Regions from separate parts of the Paenibacillus cineris genome, predicted to be linked through region 1. Evidence: riboswitches for the same ligand, from Rfam matches in the RefSeq annotation. Region 1 holds a riboswitch; each other region holds the start of a gene.
The links. A riboswitch is a leader RNA that binds a small molecule or an ion and turns the genes downstream of it on or off. The one in region 1 is predicted to bind cyclic di-AMP.
Positions count from the first base shown of each region.

Region 2: it holds a riboswitch for cyclic di-AMP, as region 1 does, so the genes downstream of both, KI379_RS33490 (C40 family peptidase) here and KI379_RS01075 (hypothetical protein) in region 1, are expected to answer to the same signal.
Region 3: it holds a riboswitch for cyclic di-AMP, as region 1 does, so the genes downstream of both, KI379_RS05555 (C40 family peptidase) here and KI379_RS01075 (hypothetical protein) in region 1, are expected to answer to the same signal.
Region 4: it holds a riboswitch for cyclic di-AMP, as region 1 does, so the genes downstream of both, KI379_RS13335 (APC family permease) here and KI379_RS01075 (hypothetical protein) in region 1, are expected to answer to the same signal.

Region 1 covers NZ_BORU01000001.1:184,767-188,388, reverse strand. Annotated here, with positions in the region: gene kdpA (potassium-transporting ATPase subunit KdpA) at 1-1,188, opposite strand, end outside; gene kdpF (K(+)-transporting ATPase subunit F) at 1,258-1,335, opposite strand; gene KI379_RS01075 (hypothetical protein) at 1,477-1,866, opposite strand; cyclic di-AMP (ydaO/yuaA leader) riboswitch at 2,002-2,174, opposite strand; cyclic di-AMP (ydaO/yuaA leader) riboswitch at 2,297-2,508, opposite strand; gene KI379_RS01070 (glutathione peroxidase) at 2,819-3,313, shown strand; tRNA gene KI379_RS01065 (tRNA-Leu) at 3,456-3,538, opposite strand.
Region 2 covers NZ_BORU01000009.1:34,872-38,493, reverse strand. Annotated here, with positions in the region: gene KI379_RS33495 (C40 family peptidase) at 70-561, opposite strand; cyclic di-AMP (ydaO/yuaA leader) riboswitch at 565-704, opposite strand; gene KI379_RS33490 (C40 family peptidase) at 1,082-1,549, opposite strand; cyclic di-AMP (ydaO/yuaA leader) riboswitch at 1,554-1,691, opposite strand; gene KI379_RS33485 (hypothetical protein) at 1,965-2,807, opposite strand; gene KI379_RS33480 (M1 family metallopeptidase) at 2,818-3,622, opposite strand, start outside.
Region 3 covers NZ_BORU01000001.1:1,119,034-1,122,655, reverse strand. Annotated here, with positions in the region: gene KI379_RS05560 (multicopper oxidase family protein) at 1-1,083, shown strand, start outside; gene KI379_RS05555 (C40 family peptidase) at 1,154-1,624, opposite strand; cyclic di-AMP (ydaO/yuaA leader) riboswitch at 1,629-1,760, opposite strand; gene KI379_RS05550 (YdhK family protein) at 2,235-2,801, opposite strand; gene KI379_RS05545 (metal-sensing transcriptional repressor) at 2,979-3,308, shown strand.
Region 4 covers NZ_BORU01000001.1:2,860,988-2,864,609, forward strand. Annotated here, with positions in the region: gene KI379_RS13325 (hypothetical protein) at 1-244, shown strand, start outside; gene KI379_RS13330 (phosphotransferase enzyme family protein) at 382-1,413, shown strand; cyclic di-AMP (ydaO/yuaA leader) riboswitch at 1,618-1,781, shown strand; gene KI379_RS13335 (APC family permease) at 1,917-3,622, shown strand, end outside.

The DNA.
Region 1 (3,622 bases):
CAGGCCGCAGATAAATACGCCGAGGATTGCATACATGATCATATTGACGAAACCGACCCCCTTGCCGCCGAACACGACGTTCAGCATCATTTCGGCCAAGGGCGCAAGTCCTCCCAGCGGCGTCAGCGTATCATGCATGTTGTTGACCGACCCCGTCGTTGCGGCGGTGGTGACGGTTGTGAACAACGCGGACTGCGCGATGCCAAAGCGCACCTCCTTGCCTTCCATGCTGCCGGCCGAGCTGTTGATTCCCAATTGGTTGATCAGCGGGTTGCCGGCTTTTTCCGAGAAATACGTCAGGCACAGGAACGCTACGAACAGCGTCATCATGACGCTGAAAATCATCCAGCCCTGCTTCTTGTTCCGGGCGAACCGTCCGAACGTGTAAGGCAGTGACGCCGAAATCGTCCACATGCTGAGAATTTCGATTACGTTGGTCAGCGGGCTTGGGTTCTCGAACGGATGGGCCGAGTTGACACCGAAGAAGCCTCCCCCGTTCGTTCCGAGGTGCTTGATCGATTCCAGCGAGGCTACAGGACCCAGCGGAATCTGCTGCACGCCGCCTCCCAGCGTTTGCACGGCCCGCATCGGCTCCAGCGTCTGCGGCACTTTGAGCCCGACCAGCACCAGGGTTACGATGAGGGCAAGCGGCACGAACAGGCGGACATGCGCCTTGATAAAATCCTCGAAGAAGTTCCCGAGTCCTTCACCCCTGCGGGTGATGCCGCGCATAAAAGCAATCGCGATAGCCAGGCCCGAGGCTGCCGAGGTAAACATCATCATCGTGATGACGATCATTTGGCCAAAATAAGACATGCCGCTCTCTCCGCTGTAATGCTGGAGGTTCGTGTTCGTCATAAAGCTGATGACCGTGTTGAAGGACAGGCTCGCCTCCATATTGCCGATGCCGTTCGGGTTGCCCGGAAGGGCGCCCATCGTTCGCAGCAATATATAGCTGATCGCTACCAGAAAGATATTGGTTGCGATCATGCTGAGCGCGTACTTTTTCCAATTCATGCTGCCCCGCTGCTTCAGCCCGATGATCCGGTATAAAACTCTTTCCACGCCGCCGAAAATCCGGTCCGTCCGGTTCGGTTCATTGGAGAATATATGATATACGTAAGTGCCTACCGGCTTCACGAGCAGCAGGAGCACGAAAATGACGATACAAATTTGCAAAATATCCAAGGCTGGCTTCCCCCTCTTACGAGCATGTTCTGCTTTGGCCCCTTGAGGCTTACAGATTTAAAATACCGGTCAAAATTTTTCCGGATGGATCAAGGCGTAAACCAAATAGATAAAGACAAGCACGGCGAATGCCCCAACGACAATCATTGGTCTTTGCCCCCTTCTTCCACCACTCGGCCGCACCAATGAAGAAATAACAAGAACACGCCAAAGGTGGCAGCGAGCGCAAGTATCATATATACATCCATCATCGTTTCCGGTCTCTCCTTTGCATGGTTAGAATCATCTTTATTTCAGTAAAAATCCGACTTCGCCGTTTAAGGTATAAATGATGTGATCTGCACCAAGCCCCCGGTAAATGCCGGGTGAGCTGCCCTTCTGCGTAATGACATATACCGGTTCCGACGTCCAGGGACGGCAGATTTGCAAATAGCGGCAGGTCAGGTTGAGGCTGCTTTCAAACAGGAAGATTTTGCCAACCTCTATTTCGGGCACCACCCAATCCTCCGCGTGATTCGTATTCAGCCGGATGATCTGCTGCACCCCCATTTTTCTCAAGAGGCGTTCCTCCCGGGCACTGTTGGTCAGAACGGCAAAGGGCCTCTTCCAATACATCAGCAGCTTGATAAAATTGCGTCCCGCCTCGTTCGGCGCGGTCACGATGACGACGTTGTCCATTTCAAAGGCTCCTCCTGTGCGGCAGCCGCGAATACGCAAAAGAAGCCGCAGGGAAAGAAGGACCTTTCCCGCGGCTTCTTGAATGTGGACGAATATGAAGGATCGTCCTATATTCAAAATGCGCACGACAAGTGCTGCCTCTCCCGTTACGCTGACGAGGTTAGCTGTCGGATTCGGGCGTGAGAGTCGCCCTACCTTCCGATACTTACCGTACCGGAAAGATTCACCCCGGCGGCTTCCATTCCAGGCGGCCGCTGTGGTTCCCCCGCTCCCGGCCGTTTCCGGCCGAAATTAAGCGTTATTGATAAGTGTATGTGATTGTGATGAATGCTCTCTTTTGTTCCAGTAAGCTAAAAAAGGGTAAAAAAAACACAGAGGCCAGCTGATCCCCCTGTGATCCGAAAGTTTATTCGGGTCGCAAGTTTCATCATTCCTCTCTCAAACGACGCTTACGAGGTTAGCTGACGGATTCGAGCGGTGAGAGTCGCTCTACCCGGCCGGATCCATGGCATCCGTAGCCGGGATTCACCCCTGCGGCTGGCAGCAGACCCCCGACTCTCACACCGGTTCGCTGCTCCATGGCACGCGTTTGGTTCCCCCGATTTCCGCGCTTTTTTTGCGGAAACTCAGCGATTAGTAATGGAAACTGTATTGAATACGCTCTGAATCATACACCCGCTCCTTCCAAGCTGTAAAGGCAGTCTAAAAATCATGAACCGCGAATTTTGGAACATTCAGGACCTTATTAGCGCTTACATTTTGGCTTTTTGACTTCTACCTCTTCCATGCTCCCGATTTGGCGCATTTATGGAATCCAGGTCATTCGGGGACACTGGCTCGCAGGAATATCCGCATTGACATTACAGTTCAATCGTTTAAAATTAAATTGTGTGCTTGGTAAATGCTTCGGCTGGATGATGATTCATAGCAGCACAAAAGGAGGAGGATGGCAGTGAGCGTCTATGATTTTCAAGTGAACACGCTGCACGGCAAAGAGGTATCGTTAAAGGAATATGAAGGTGACGTGCTGCTGATCGTGAACACGGCCAGCAAATGCGGATTTACGCCGCAGTTTCGCGGGCTGCAGGAGCTGTACGACGAGTTCCGCGACCATCATTTTCAAATTCTCGGTTTTCCGAGCAACCAGTTTGCCAATCAGGAGCCCGGTACCAGCGAGGAGATCGGCGAATTCTGCCAGATGAATTACGGGGTCACGTTCCCGATGTTTGAGAAGATCGACGTCAAGGGCAGCAACGCCCACCCACTGTTTCAATACCTTACCCGGGAAGCGCCGGGCGTGCTCGGATCGAAAGCGGTCAAGTGGAACTTTACCAAGTTCCTGGTCGATTCCAAGGGCAGGGTCATCAAGCGTTACGCGCCCAAAACGACACCGGACAAAATCGAAAACGACATCCGCAAGCTGCTTGCATCCGGAAAAAGCGAATAGGCAAATCAGCCCCACAAAATTACGCTGCTTGCTGCGATCCAAATTCACTTGCTTTGCGGGACCCCAAAATATACGAAAATGCAATAAGCAAAAAAAAGCTTCCCTGGATTTCTCCAAGGAAGCTTCTTTCTGTGTGCATAGATGCGGTAGAGAGGACTCGAACCTCCACGGGCGTACGCCCACTACCCCCTCAAGATAGCGTGTCTGCCATTCCACCACTACCGCATAACCAAAGTTCATTTAGCGAACTTTTTTATTGTACACAAAATCATCCGAATTGTAAAGGGAAATGCATCAGAACACTAATCA
Region 2 (3,622 bases), on a different contig from region 1:
AAATCCCGCAAAAGGAGATTTCGGCAAAAATCTCATTCTACGGGATCTCGTACCCTTGCTTTACCTGCATTACTGGACGTCATCAACGTCCTCGGAATCGACGGCGGCGGTTTTGTATTTATCCGTACTCATGATTCGTTTGGCGCCAACGTAGCGGTTGACGTAGTAGCTGTCGCTCAGAGAGCTGATGATCACACCGCGAGAAGTGGAGGCATGTGCGAATTTTCCGTCGCCGACGTAAATTCCGACATGGGATACTCCGGCTCCCGATGTATTAAAGAATACCAAGTCGCCTGCTCTCAGATCACTGCGGGATACGGCCGAACCCATGCTGAACTGGGAACCAGACTGATGGGGCAGATCGATGCCCAATTGATCAAATACATACATTGTAAATCCCGAGCAGTCAAATCCGCTTGTTGTGGTTCCGCCCGTTCTGTACTTGGTTCCGATCGCACTGTCGATCACTTTATCCATCTTGGAATCCGCGAAAGCGCTTCCTGTGCCGACCGTGAGCACGATGGCGAAACTCATGACTGCTGCTGCAAGCTTCTTCTTCAAGTAAAATACCCCTTCCGGCGCCTGCGAGGTTAGCTTAAGGATTCGGTAGAAGGCCCCCTATGATCCCTCTGAAGCAAGATCAATTCACCCATAACTGGTTCCCCCGCTTTCCTTAGTGTGAGGAAATTCGGCATGAACTTTTTACACTATGTATAATTCCCTGGTACTTCTTATTCGTTCGCAACTTTGTGTCAGGTAAAGATTACAAAGTTGTTACTATCGCTGGGACTATTGTAACAAAGGAATCGGACTTTGGCAATTGTTTCTAACAGAAAAAGAAGATTTGTAGGAAAATTTATAGGAAATGATGTTTATTTGTTGGACGAGTGGGTAAAAGAAATGACAAGGGTGGAAAAAACAGGAGAAAACCGTGGATTTACTCGTGTAAAAAAATTTTTTGAAATGCTGTTACCTTTTCGGTGGTTCTTACGTCTAATAAGTAACAACAAACCCGCGGGGCGATTTCGGCAAAAATCAGCGGCGCGGGTTGTTCTGGATATGCATTGTTTTCGAGAGATAATCAATTGTAAACCGCAGCTTGATATTTGGCCGTACTCATGACCCGTTTGGCGCCAACGTAGCGGTTGGCGTAGTAGCTTTGGCTCAGTTTGCTGATGGTAACGCCTTTCGAAGAGGACGCGTGCGCGAATTTTCCGTTGCCGATGTAAATACCGACATGGGATACGCCTGCGCCTAGGGTGTTAAAGAAAACCAGGTCTCCTGCTCTCAGCTGGCTTTTGGAAACAGCGGTACCTGTTTTATATTGCGCAGCGGATACACGCGGGAGGTTTAACCCCAGCTTTTGGTACACGTAACGGGTAAAACCGGAGCAATCGAAGCCGTTCGTAGTTGTTCCGCCGGTTTTGTAAGAAACGCCGATCGTGTTGTTAACGATGTGATTCAGAGATGAATCCGCAAATACGCTGCCGGTGCCCATGGAGAACGCAAGTGTAAGGCCCAGCGCTGCGGCTGCCAACTTCTTCTTCAAAAAAATAAACCCCTTCCAATGCCTGCGAGGTTAGCTTAAGGATTCGGTAGAAGGTCCCCTATGATCCCTCTGTAGCGAGATCAATTCACCCAAAATTGGATCCCCCGCTTCCTGGTGCCCGGGAATTCGGCTCGTGATGATTGCACCGGAAATGGACATGCTGACAAGTTACCTATAATCGTACATACCAATCAAATGAACGGACAAATGATGAAATCAGTTACAGCAAAGTCAAAATCGTTACAGCAAAGATTACAAAGTTGTTACTAAGTTCGTACTCGGATTATTTTAACAGAGGATTTATGCTTTGGCAAATGGTTAACAATCATTTTACAACAAAAACCCCGCCTCTTTTCAACAGAAAGAGACGGGGTTCTTCTTTTATCAGCGGATTAAAGTGATGACAAAATTTTAACTATTCCGAAATATTTTTTTTCGTACGGTTCATTTGCTGATGCCACAAATCATATTGGGAGGAGATATTCCATAATTTAAAGATACAGCTGACCATATGATAGCCCTGTTGGATAATCAGGGTGGCAAGCCCTGCCCAGATCAGAGAGACGCTGCTGGTAATGCCATACAAGAGCAGGCTGACCGCGCCCAGCAGAACGGATATGCCGATGACCGGCAGCGCGCTTCGCAGGCAGATCCAGAGCGAGGAGAACATGCTGGTTCCGCCGGTTTTGCCAAACTGCATGAACAGAATCATCTGATGGACGATGTAGCAGTACAGAAGCCAGACTGCAATGTACGGGATACAGTGAAGCAGCTGGGCATGGTTTTGGATCGCGCTGAGCAGGATTGGATACATCTTCGGGATCATCCAGTATAACGGAGCGGCGATAAGCACCCATTCGATCAGGTGAAAAAGAAACACCGTTTTGCCGTGCAGCTTCATGCCCTGGAAGAAAAACAGTCCGCGTTCCCCCTGATGCTCCCGGTGCAGGCCGTAGAAGATGCCCGCGTGGATAAATGGGGTCAGCAGCATGCGGAGGGCGACCATTCCCAGGAGAACCCAAAGGTAAGTATGCACGGTGCTGCTTTGCGTCAAGCTCATCTGTCCCTCTACAAAATAGAGGACCTGGCTGAGTTCGGTCGGCGGGGGATCGGGATACCGCATCAGCAGCGGCACGACCGCCGAATCGATCAGACGGTACAGGAAGTAGCCCCAGAGCAGCTGGTACAGGAACATGATGATCATGACATAAAATTGGTCTTTGACGCTTTTCCAACCGTTAACAATATAGGATTTCACTGCTCTCACCTCACCAGGACAGACTTCCAAGCAGGGTTTCAATCAGCTTGGTAATGCTTACGTTCCAGCGGAGGAGCACTTTATGATCCATGTCCGCCTTCAGGTAGTTGTTCACATGTTTGTTTTCCAGCACGATCGTATAGCCGGGATCGATCATGGCCCAGGCCAGCGGGGAGCTGTATGTCAGCTTAAACTGGGTGCTGGCGTTCTTTACGTCCCAAACCTTTTTGATCTGATGCCCGTCCGTAAACGTGAACAGTATCGGCACCTGCGGCAGATCGCCGCCTTTTTTGCTGACCTTCACCAAAGAATCGTACCGGGGCTGCGCCGAATCCTTATCCTTGCGCACCGTAATTTCGTCGACCGAAAAATCAGCCATTTGGCTGCCGTATACATATTGATCGAAGAAGGTCTGCCACGACTTGCTGGTTACCTGCTCGACCACCTTTTGAAAATCCGCCGTGGCAGGATGTTGGAAACGGTATTTCTTCGCATAGGTGGACATGATTTTCTTCATGGTCTGGGCGCCGGTCAGCGTCTCCATTTCTTTCAGGACCATCTTGCCGCGGTAATACACGTTCAGTGCATATTGATTCTGCGACGTATATTTCCAGGCGTCCTGGGTCAGCGGCGCAGGCGAAGCGATAAGCGAGGACTGGATCGGCAGATTGGGGATGACGCCGTATTCCTGCTCCATCAGCTTATCCTCAGCGTAGGAGGTGAAGCCTTCGTCCAGCCAGGCTTCCTCGAACTCGTTGCTGGCGATCATGCCGTAGAAGTACTGATGGCCGATTTCGTGGATGACGGTCCGCTCG
Region 3 (3,622 bases), 930 kb from region 1:
TTCACCTATGAATTTAAAGCTACCGTACCGGGTACTTATTGGTACCATTCACATCAAGACAGTGTGAATCAAGTGGACAAAGGCTTGTATGGTTCTCTTGTAGTCGAAGATCCCCAAGATACCGCTGACCGCGATTACACACTTGTGCTCGATGAATGGATGAGTTCTGGAGATATGGACATGGATAACGATGGGATGAATATGGCAGGACATGATATGAGTATGTATGACCTTTATACGATCAACGGAAAAACAGGTGATGCGATCGATAAGCTTACCGTTAAAGAGGGTGAAAAAGTAAAACTTCGGTTGATTAACGCCGGCTACATCACGCACCGGATGCATTTACACGGTCATTCCTTTAAGGTTGTTGCATCCGACGGGCAGCCCGTGAATGACCCGGCTGTGATCAAGGATCAATTCGTCTCGATTGCTCCCGGAGAACGATATGACATTGAATTTACCGCAGATCATCCCGGAAATTGGTTGCTGGAAGAACACGCAAAGGATAATCGAGCACAAAATATGAAAGCCATGATTCAATACGAAGGTTCTAATGCGAAGCCCGACCCTTCCGATGCCTTCGAAGAACTCCCCGATTTTGATTTGGAGAAGTACGGAACCATGTCTGCAACCGCATTTTCTTTGGATCAAAGCTTTGATGAAGACGTGACGATGAATCTGAATACCGAGATGAGAAATGGAGATATGGTTTACACGATCAATGGAAAGGTTTTTCCGGACACGGATACAATCAAAGTAAAAAAAGGAGATAAGGTAAAGGTGACCTTTGTAAATCAATCCAGAATGGACGATCACCCGATGCACCTGCACGGCCATTTCTTCCAAGTCTTGAGCAAGAATGGCAAGCCAGTTCAAGGATCTCCGATCATGAAAGACACGCTGAACGTCAAACCTGGCGAAACGTATGAAGTTGCTTTTGAAGCTGACAACCCTGGTGAATGGATGTTCCATTGCCACGATTTACACCACGCCTCCGCTGGAATGGTAACTGATGTGATGTATGATGATTATCAAAATAATTATACGCCTGATCCCAATGTGAACAACGTCCCTGAATAAACAACAAAACGCACCGGCTGACTTCAGCCGGTGCTTTCATTTTTGATTTAGGTAGATTATCCCGACTAGATCAAATTTCACTGATCATTTTCAGGTAACTTTGTTGACTCACGACGCGGCGTGCTGTAACATACCGATTTTTATAATATGAATCCGATAATTTGCTAATGGTAACGCCTTTACTGCTTGAAGAGTGTGCAAACTCATTATTGCCGATATAAATACCCGCGTGGGATATTCCCGTACCGTCCGTATTAAAGAATACCAGGTCTCCTGCTCTAAGGTTTTCACGATCTACTGGAGTTCCGACTTGAGCCTGTGTTTTAGATGTGCGGGGTAAATCTAAATTGAATTTATCGAATATGTATAAAATAAAACCGGAACAGTCAAAACCAGCCACTGATGTGCCGCCCCACTGATAAGGAGTGCCTACGACCTTATCCACCTCACTTTCGAGTTTAACGGAGCTGGCAAAGGAACTGGTTGCACTTGCTGAAAAAACAATGGCCGCACCTAACATTGACAGTATTACTTTCTTCACGATGTAGTTCTCCTTCCGATGCCTACGGAGTTAGCTAAGGGTTCGGTAGAAGGTTCCCTCTATTCTTCAATGAGAATATTTCACCCAAAAATGGTTCCCCCGTTTTCAGTATCAAGAAATTCGGCAATAATGATTAAAAAAATGTAACCCTACATAATGTAGTATACAATCAGTTTTTTTGTCAATGGCTAATTAATAGATTCCCGTTAATCGTAACTATTTTACTGATATTTGTTGAATTTTATGGAAGTTTCAGCGAAGCTGAGTAAAGTTTGTCGATTACTATTCCCGAAATCGAGGTACTTATCTTGGTAACGGAACATGTTAAGCAAGAAAAAATAACAATTTTGTAAAGGATTGATTCCGAGCAACAAAAAAACTAAGGCAAATCATCATATAGACGCCAAACAAAAAACCGATCTGGCATTGCCAGATCGGTTAATTTATCCGTCAGTACACAGTCGAACCATGATCTTCATTGAGCTTGTCGATAACACGTCATAACGCTGCCCATATCCAATATTTACAGTATCAGTCATATAACATACATAAGGAGAAAGGAACTCGCCGTCTTGTGCCACGCAGCATCACTCACCTGCTAAAAAATACTCTATTTAGAAAGCTCACTTTCGACTACCCATTGATGATTCTTAACGGGGTTTCCTCCTGTAGTTGGCGTGTAGTCAACCATGTACACCGTTGTTTTTTCAGCTGAGTCAATGGTGCCCTCTGCGCCTTTCATACCTTCCATGTGATCAGCCTCCATGGTCACCTTAGTTCCAGGTTGCAAGGGCTCACTACCCGCATCCTTTATTTCCTCCTGGATAATCCACTTGTGATTGGGGACGGGTTCACCTCCAGTGGTTGGAGTATACGTTACAGCATAAGCCACCGTGTCGTAGGCACCGACCACTTTAGCCTTAGCTCCATCCATGCCCTCCATATGCTTGGCATGGATCACAACCTCATCTCCAACTTTATATGTGGGATTTTGAGCTTCTTTTAACCCTGCAGGAACCTCACCAGAACCGGAATGATTCATGCTGCCCATATCCCCCATATTTGAATGGTCGCTGCCCATGTCCATGTTCGTATTATTGTTTGCGTTATCCTTGTTCCCACACGCACTTAGCACCAGGATTGCTGCAAGGCTAATAAAAATGAATACTTTTTTCACAGTTTGTCACACACCTTTGCATATTTCTATTTGGATTGAATCCTCATCTCCCAAACATTCTACCCAAAACTTATGAAGAACTTGTGAAGGTTTCCCTTCGTAAACGTGAGCTTATACCCCCCGATTATTGCTGTCATCCCCCTATGGGGGTTATAATTTGCAGAAGGGGGTTGGGACATGACTGAACATGATCATGGTAATGGTGGGGAGCACACTCACATTGTTACGCATACACATTCTCATACGCATAAAAATATGAAGGCCGTCGTTAATCGGCTTGCTCGGATCGAGGGACATGTTCGATCCATCAAAGAAATGGCTTCAAATGAACGTGATTGTTCCGAGATTTTACTGCAAATCGCAGCTGTTCGAAAAGCATTGGAAAGCACAGCAAAGGTGGTTTTGAAAGATCACTTAGAAACCTGCGTGATTGAAGCCGCATACCATGGAAATGAAGAGGAAGTTCTGCGCGACCTCAATAAAGCGCTGGATCACTTTATTAGATAATACACGAATAGCAAGAAGGGATTGTCCGGACTATCATTCTATCCCCAAGACAATTTAGAATAATGTTTACTCTAATTGTGGCCACCATGGTATACCGCTTCATCAAATCAGGAATAACGCTTAGACTTACTCCCCCCATCGCGAATAAGTAAGACAAATGAACATAAAACAAAAGGCAGACACTAAATGAATTTCATCTTATAAAAGGAAGTTAATACTCCCCTGAGATTGCCAATATCCACTGAAAAAATTATTCCCGTAAAAATTCCCTGTAGATAATCTACAGGGAATTTACGCTTGATCGCATCCCCCCT
Region 4 (3,622 bases), 2.7 Mb from region 1:
GAAATATTGGGTGCCGGCGGTGGAAGAGCTGAACTTGCAGTGGGTCGCACTTTTCCAGGACGGTACGGACGTGGAGTCCGAGGACATCCCGTCTGTCTTGGGCGAAGTGTCCCAGCTTAAAGAATGGGCGCGAAGCCACATGCATGGGGACGACCTCGACCACATGTTACGCAGACTCGAGCTGCTGGAGACGGAACTGCCAAAGGCGTACAGGCGCGGCGGTGCGGTGGTCTACATCGGTTAACATTGCCTGTTAACATTGGTGAATGAATGAAAGATTGTTTTAATCTCCTAAGAGGTGAGTGCGATCAAGTCCGGGTTACACAGACACCGGGCTTGATTGCTTTTAACCGCACTACGTGATGTAAAGGGGAGAGCGAAGTGAGGCAGTCTTATCGAATGGACGAAGGGGCTTTTGTGCATCACTTGAACGAAGCTTACGGAATTGCTGCCCGGAGGCTCATTTTTATCCCCTATGGGGATTCGGCCTATTCTTACCGGGTGGAGGGAGAAAACGGGACGCGATACTATCTGAAACTGTTTGACCATGGCAATGACAGCCACCGCCAAGGTATCCTTCGGTGCAGGCGATATGTTCCGTTTATGTGGGAATTGCATCAGACCGGCCGATTTATGGAATTGCCTTGTCCATTCCGAACCTTAAGCGGTGCTTTTCTGCTTTCCCTTCCTGATTGCACAGCGGTGCTGTTTCAATTTATCGAAGGAGAGACCTTAGCTGAGGCTTACCCTTTTTCCAAGCATAACTTGGAGCGTGTTGGACGGCTGGCGGCGCGGATTCGGCAGTTGACTCCTTTCACTACCACATCCGGCCTTGCGAGTGAAACGTATGATGTCTCTTTTTACGAACATTTGTTCGAATTCCTGCAGCAGCTTGAGCATCTTCAGCCCGGCGCAAGTCCCGCTAGCCAGCTGCTGCGTGAGCTTGTTATCCCTCAGCAAACGCGCATAACCGATCTGCTGCACCAGATCACAGGGGTTCGTGAACGTCTCGTGCTTGACCCGGCCCCCAATGTGCTCTGCCACGGTGATCTGTGGGGAGGGAATCTGATGGAGACCGCGGACGGCCGGCTTGTCGTCCTGGACTGGGAAGCGGCCATACTTGCGCCAGCGGAGCTGGATATCGTGGGGTATATCGGGGACGGACTGGGTCATTTTCTCAAAGGGTATGAGCAGGAACTAGGTCAACAGATGGAGCTGAACCCGGATTTACTGCGTTATTATGCATACCGCCATCATTTGAGAAACCTGACCCATTGGTGCATGAATATTTTGCAGCGTGACCTGGAGCCAGACCAGGTGGATAACGACCTCGAAATGGTCCGGTATCACTGCTTGAACCGGTTGGATACCGTAGAGGCTTCGCTGAGGAATGCGGCGGATCGAAATATTTAGAAGCCGCTATGAATTGAATAGCGTAAACAAGCGATATGCACAGCTACAGCCAGAAATTAATAGATTGCCGCCAATGTAAGCGTTGACATGAAGTTCTTTTGAATTTTTTCATACGTATCTCAAACCGTTTGCTTCTTTACAGCAGGCATCCGGAAGGAGTAAGATTCAATTCGTAATCGTGAACTTGTGAACCTGAAACGTAGTACTCCTTGATCGCTGAATTCTGAAATCAGGAGCGGGGGAACCAAAGGGAGGAAGCTAAGCCTTCGTCCCAGGGGTGAATCACTTGATGTTCATTTATTGAGTGTAGGGATACTTTCGGTCCCGAATCCGTCAGCTAACCTCGTAAGCGTTATGAAAGAGGGATTTGTCGTGCGCGTAAAGCCACGGGAAGGTCCAGCTTTCCTGCGGCTTTTTTTGTTGTGCCCAAAAAGGGTTGAACACGTGTCTAACGGGTACATCATGAGCATTTCAACTCTAACACTGGCGGTGACAAACATTTTATGGCAGCATTGAAAAGACTTTTGATCGGACGGCCGCTGAAGTCTACCGAATTGGGAGAACAAAAACTGAATAAGAAAAAAGCTTTGGCCATTCTATCCTCCGATGCGCTTTCGTCCGTAGCGTATGGGCCGGAGCAAATTTTGCTGGTTCTGGTTACGGTCAGCACGGCGGCGTTCTGGTATTCGATACCGATCGGAATCGGGGTACTGATTTTGCTGGCTGCACTCATTTTATCCTACCGGCAGATCATCTTCGCTTATCCGCATGGCGGCGGCGCTTACGTCGTCTCCAAACAGAATCTGGGAATCTATCCCGGGCTGGTGGCCGGCGGATCGCTGCTGGTAGATTACATTCTGACTGTTGCGGTCAGCGTTTCGGCGGGCACGGACGCGCTGACTTCGGCGTTTCCGGCGCTGCATGAGCATACGGTGGGGATTGCCGTCACCTTCGTCATTCTCATCACGCTGCTGAATTTGCGGGGCGTCACCGAGTCCGCCTCCATCCTGGCTTATCCGGTGTATCTGTTCGCCTTAGCGCTGTTCATTTTGATCGGCGTCGGTATGTACAACATCGTGACCGGTCACGTTTCACCGCATTTGCATACACCGGTCGGGACGCCGGTGGCGGGAATCAGCCTGTTCCTGCTCTTAAAAGCTTTTGCCTCGGGCAGCTCCGCTCTGACCGGGGTCGAAGCGATCTCGAACGCCATCCCGAACTTCAAGGATCCGGCTCCGAACAATGCGGCCAAAACCTTGATGGCAATGGGGATTCTGCTGGCTGTACTCTTCTCGGGCATCGTATTTCTTGCTTATTATTTGGGTATATCCCCAAATCCCCAGGAGACGGTCGTATCCCAGATTGCCAATCAGACGTTCGGACGGAATTTTATGTACTTTTTCATCCAGGGCACGACGGCACTGATCTTGATCCTGGCGGCCAACACCGGATATTCGGCGTTTCCGCTGCTGGCGGTCAATTTAGCCAAAGACCGGTTTATTCCCCGGATGTTTACTGTCCGCGGTGACCGTTTGGGATATTCGAACGGAATCATCATCCTGGGGCTACTGTCCATCGTGCTGATCGTCGCTTTCCACGGACAGACGGAACATTTGATCCCACTGTACGCGGTAGGGGTATTTATCCCTTTCACGCTCTCGCAAACGGGAATGATCGTCAAATGGATCCGGGAAAAACCGCAGGGTTGGGTGACGAAGCTCGTCATCAATACGATCGGCGCGCTGATCAGCTTTACGGTGTCGGTGATGTTCTTTGCAACCAAGTTTACGCAGATCTGGCCGGTTCTGATCTTTTTGCCGCTGATCGTGTATCTGTTCCACCGGATCAAGAAGCATTATGAGGCGGTTGGCGAGCAGCTGCGGCTGTCGACGTGTGAGCCGGCGGTACCGATTGAAGGCAATGTGATCATTCTCCCCGTCTCGGGCATTACGCATGTCGTGGAGCATTCCCTGAATTATGCGAAGTCGCTGGCGGCGGATCAGATCATTGCGGTATATATTCCGTTTGAACGGGAAGAAGAGAACCGGTTTGAGGAAAAATGGCAAAAATGGCGGCCCGACGTGCGCCTTGTGACGCTGCATTCTCCGTACCGGAGCATCATTCATCCGCTTAGCAAATTTATCGATACGGTGCACCGGAAAGCGAGCGAATCCAACTACCAGGTCACGGTGATCATTCCGCAATTTAT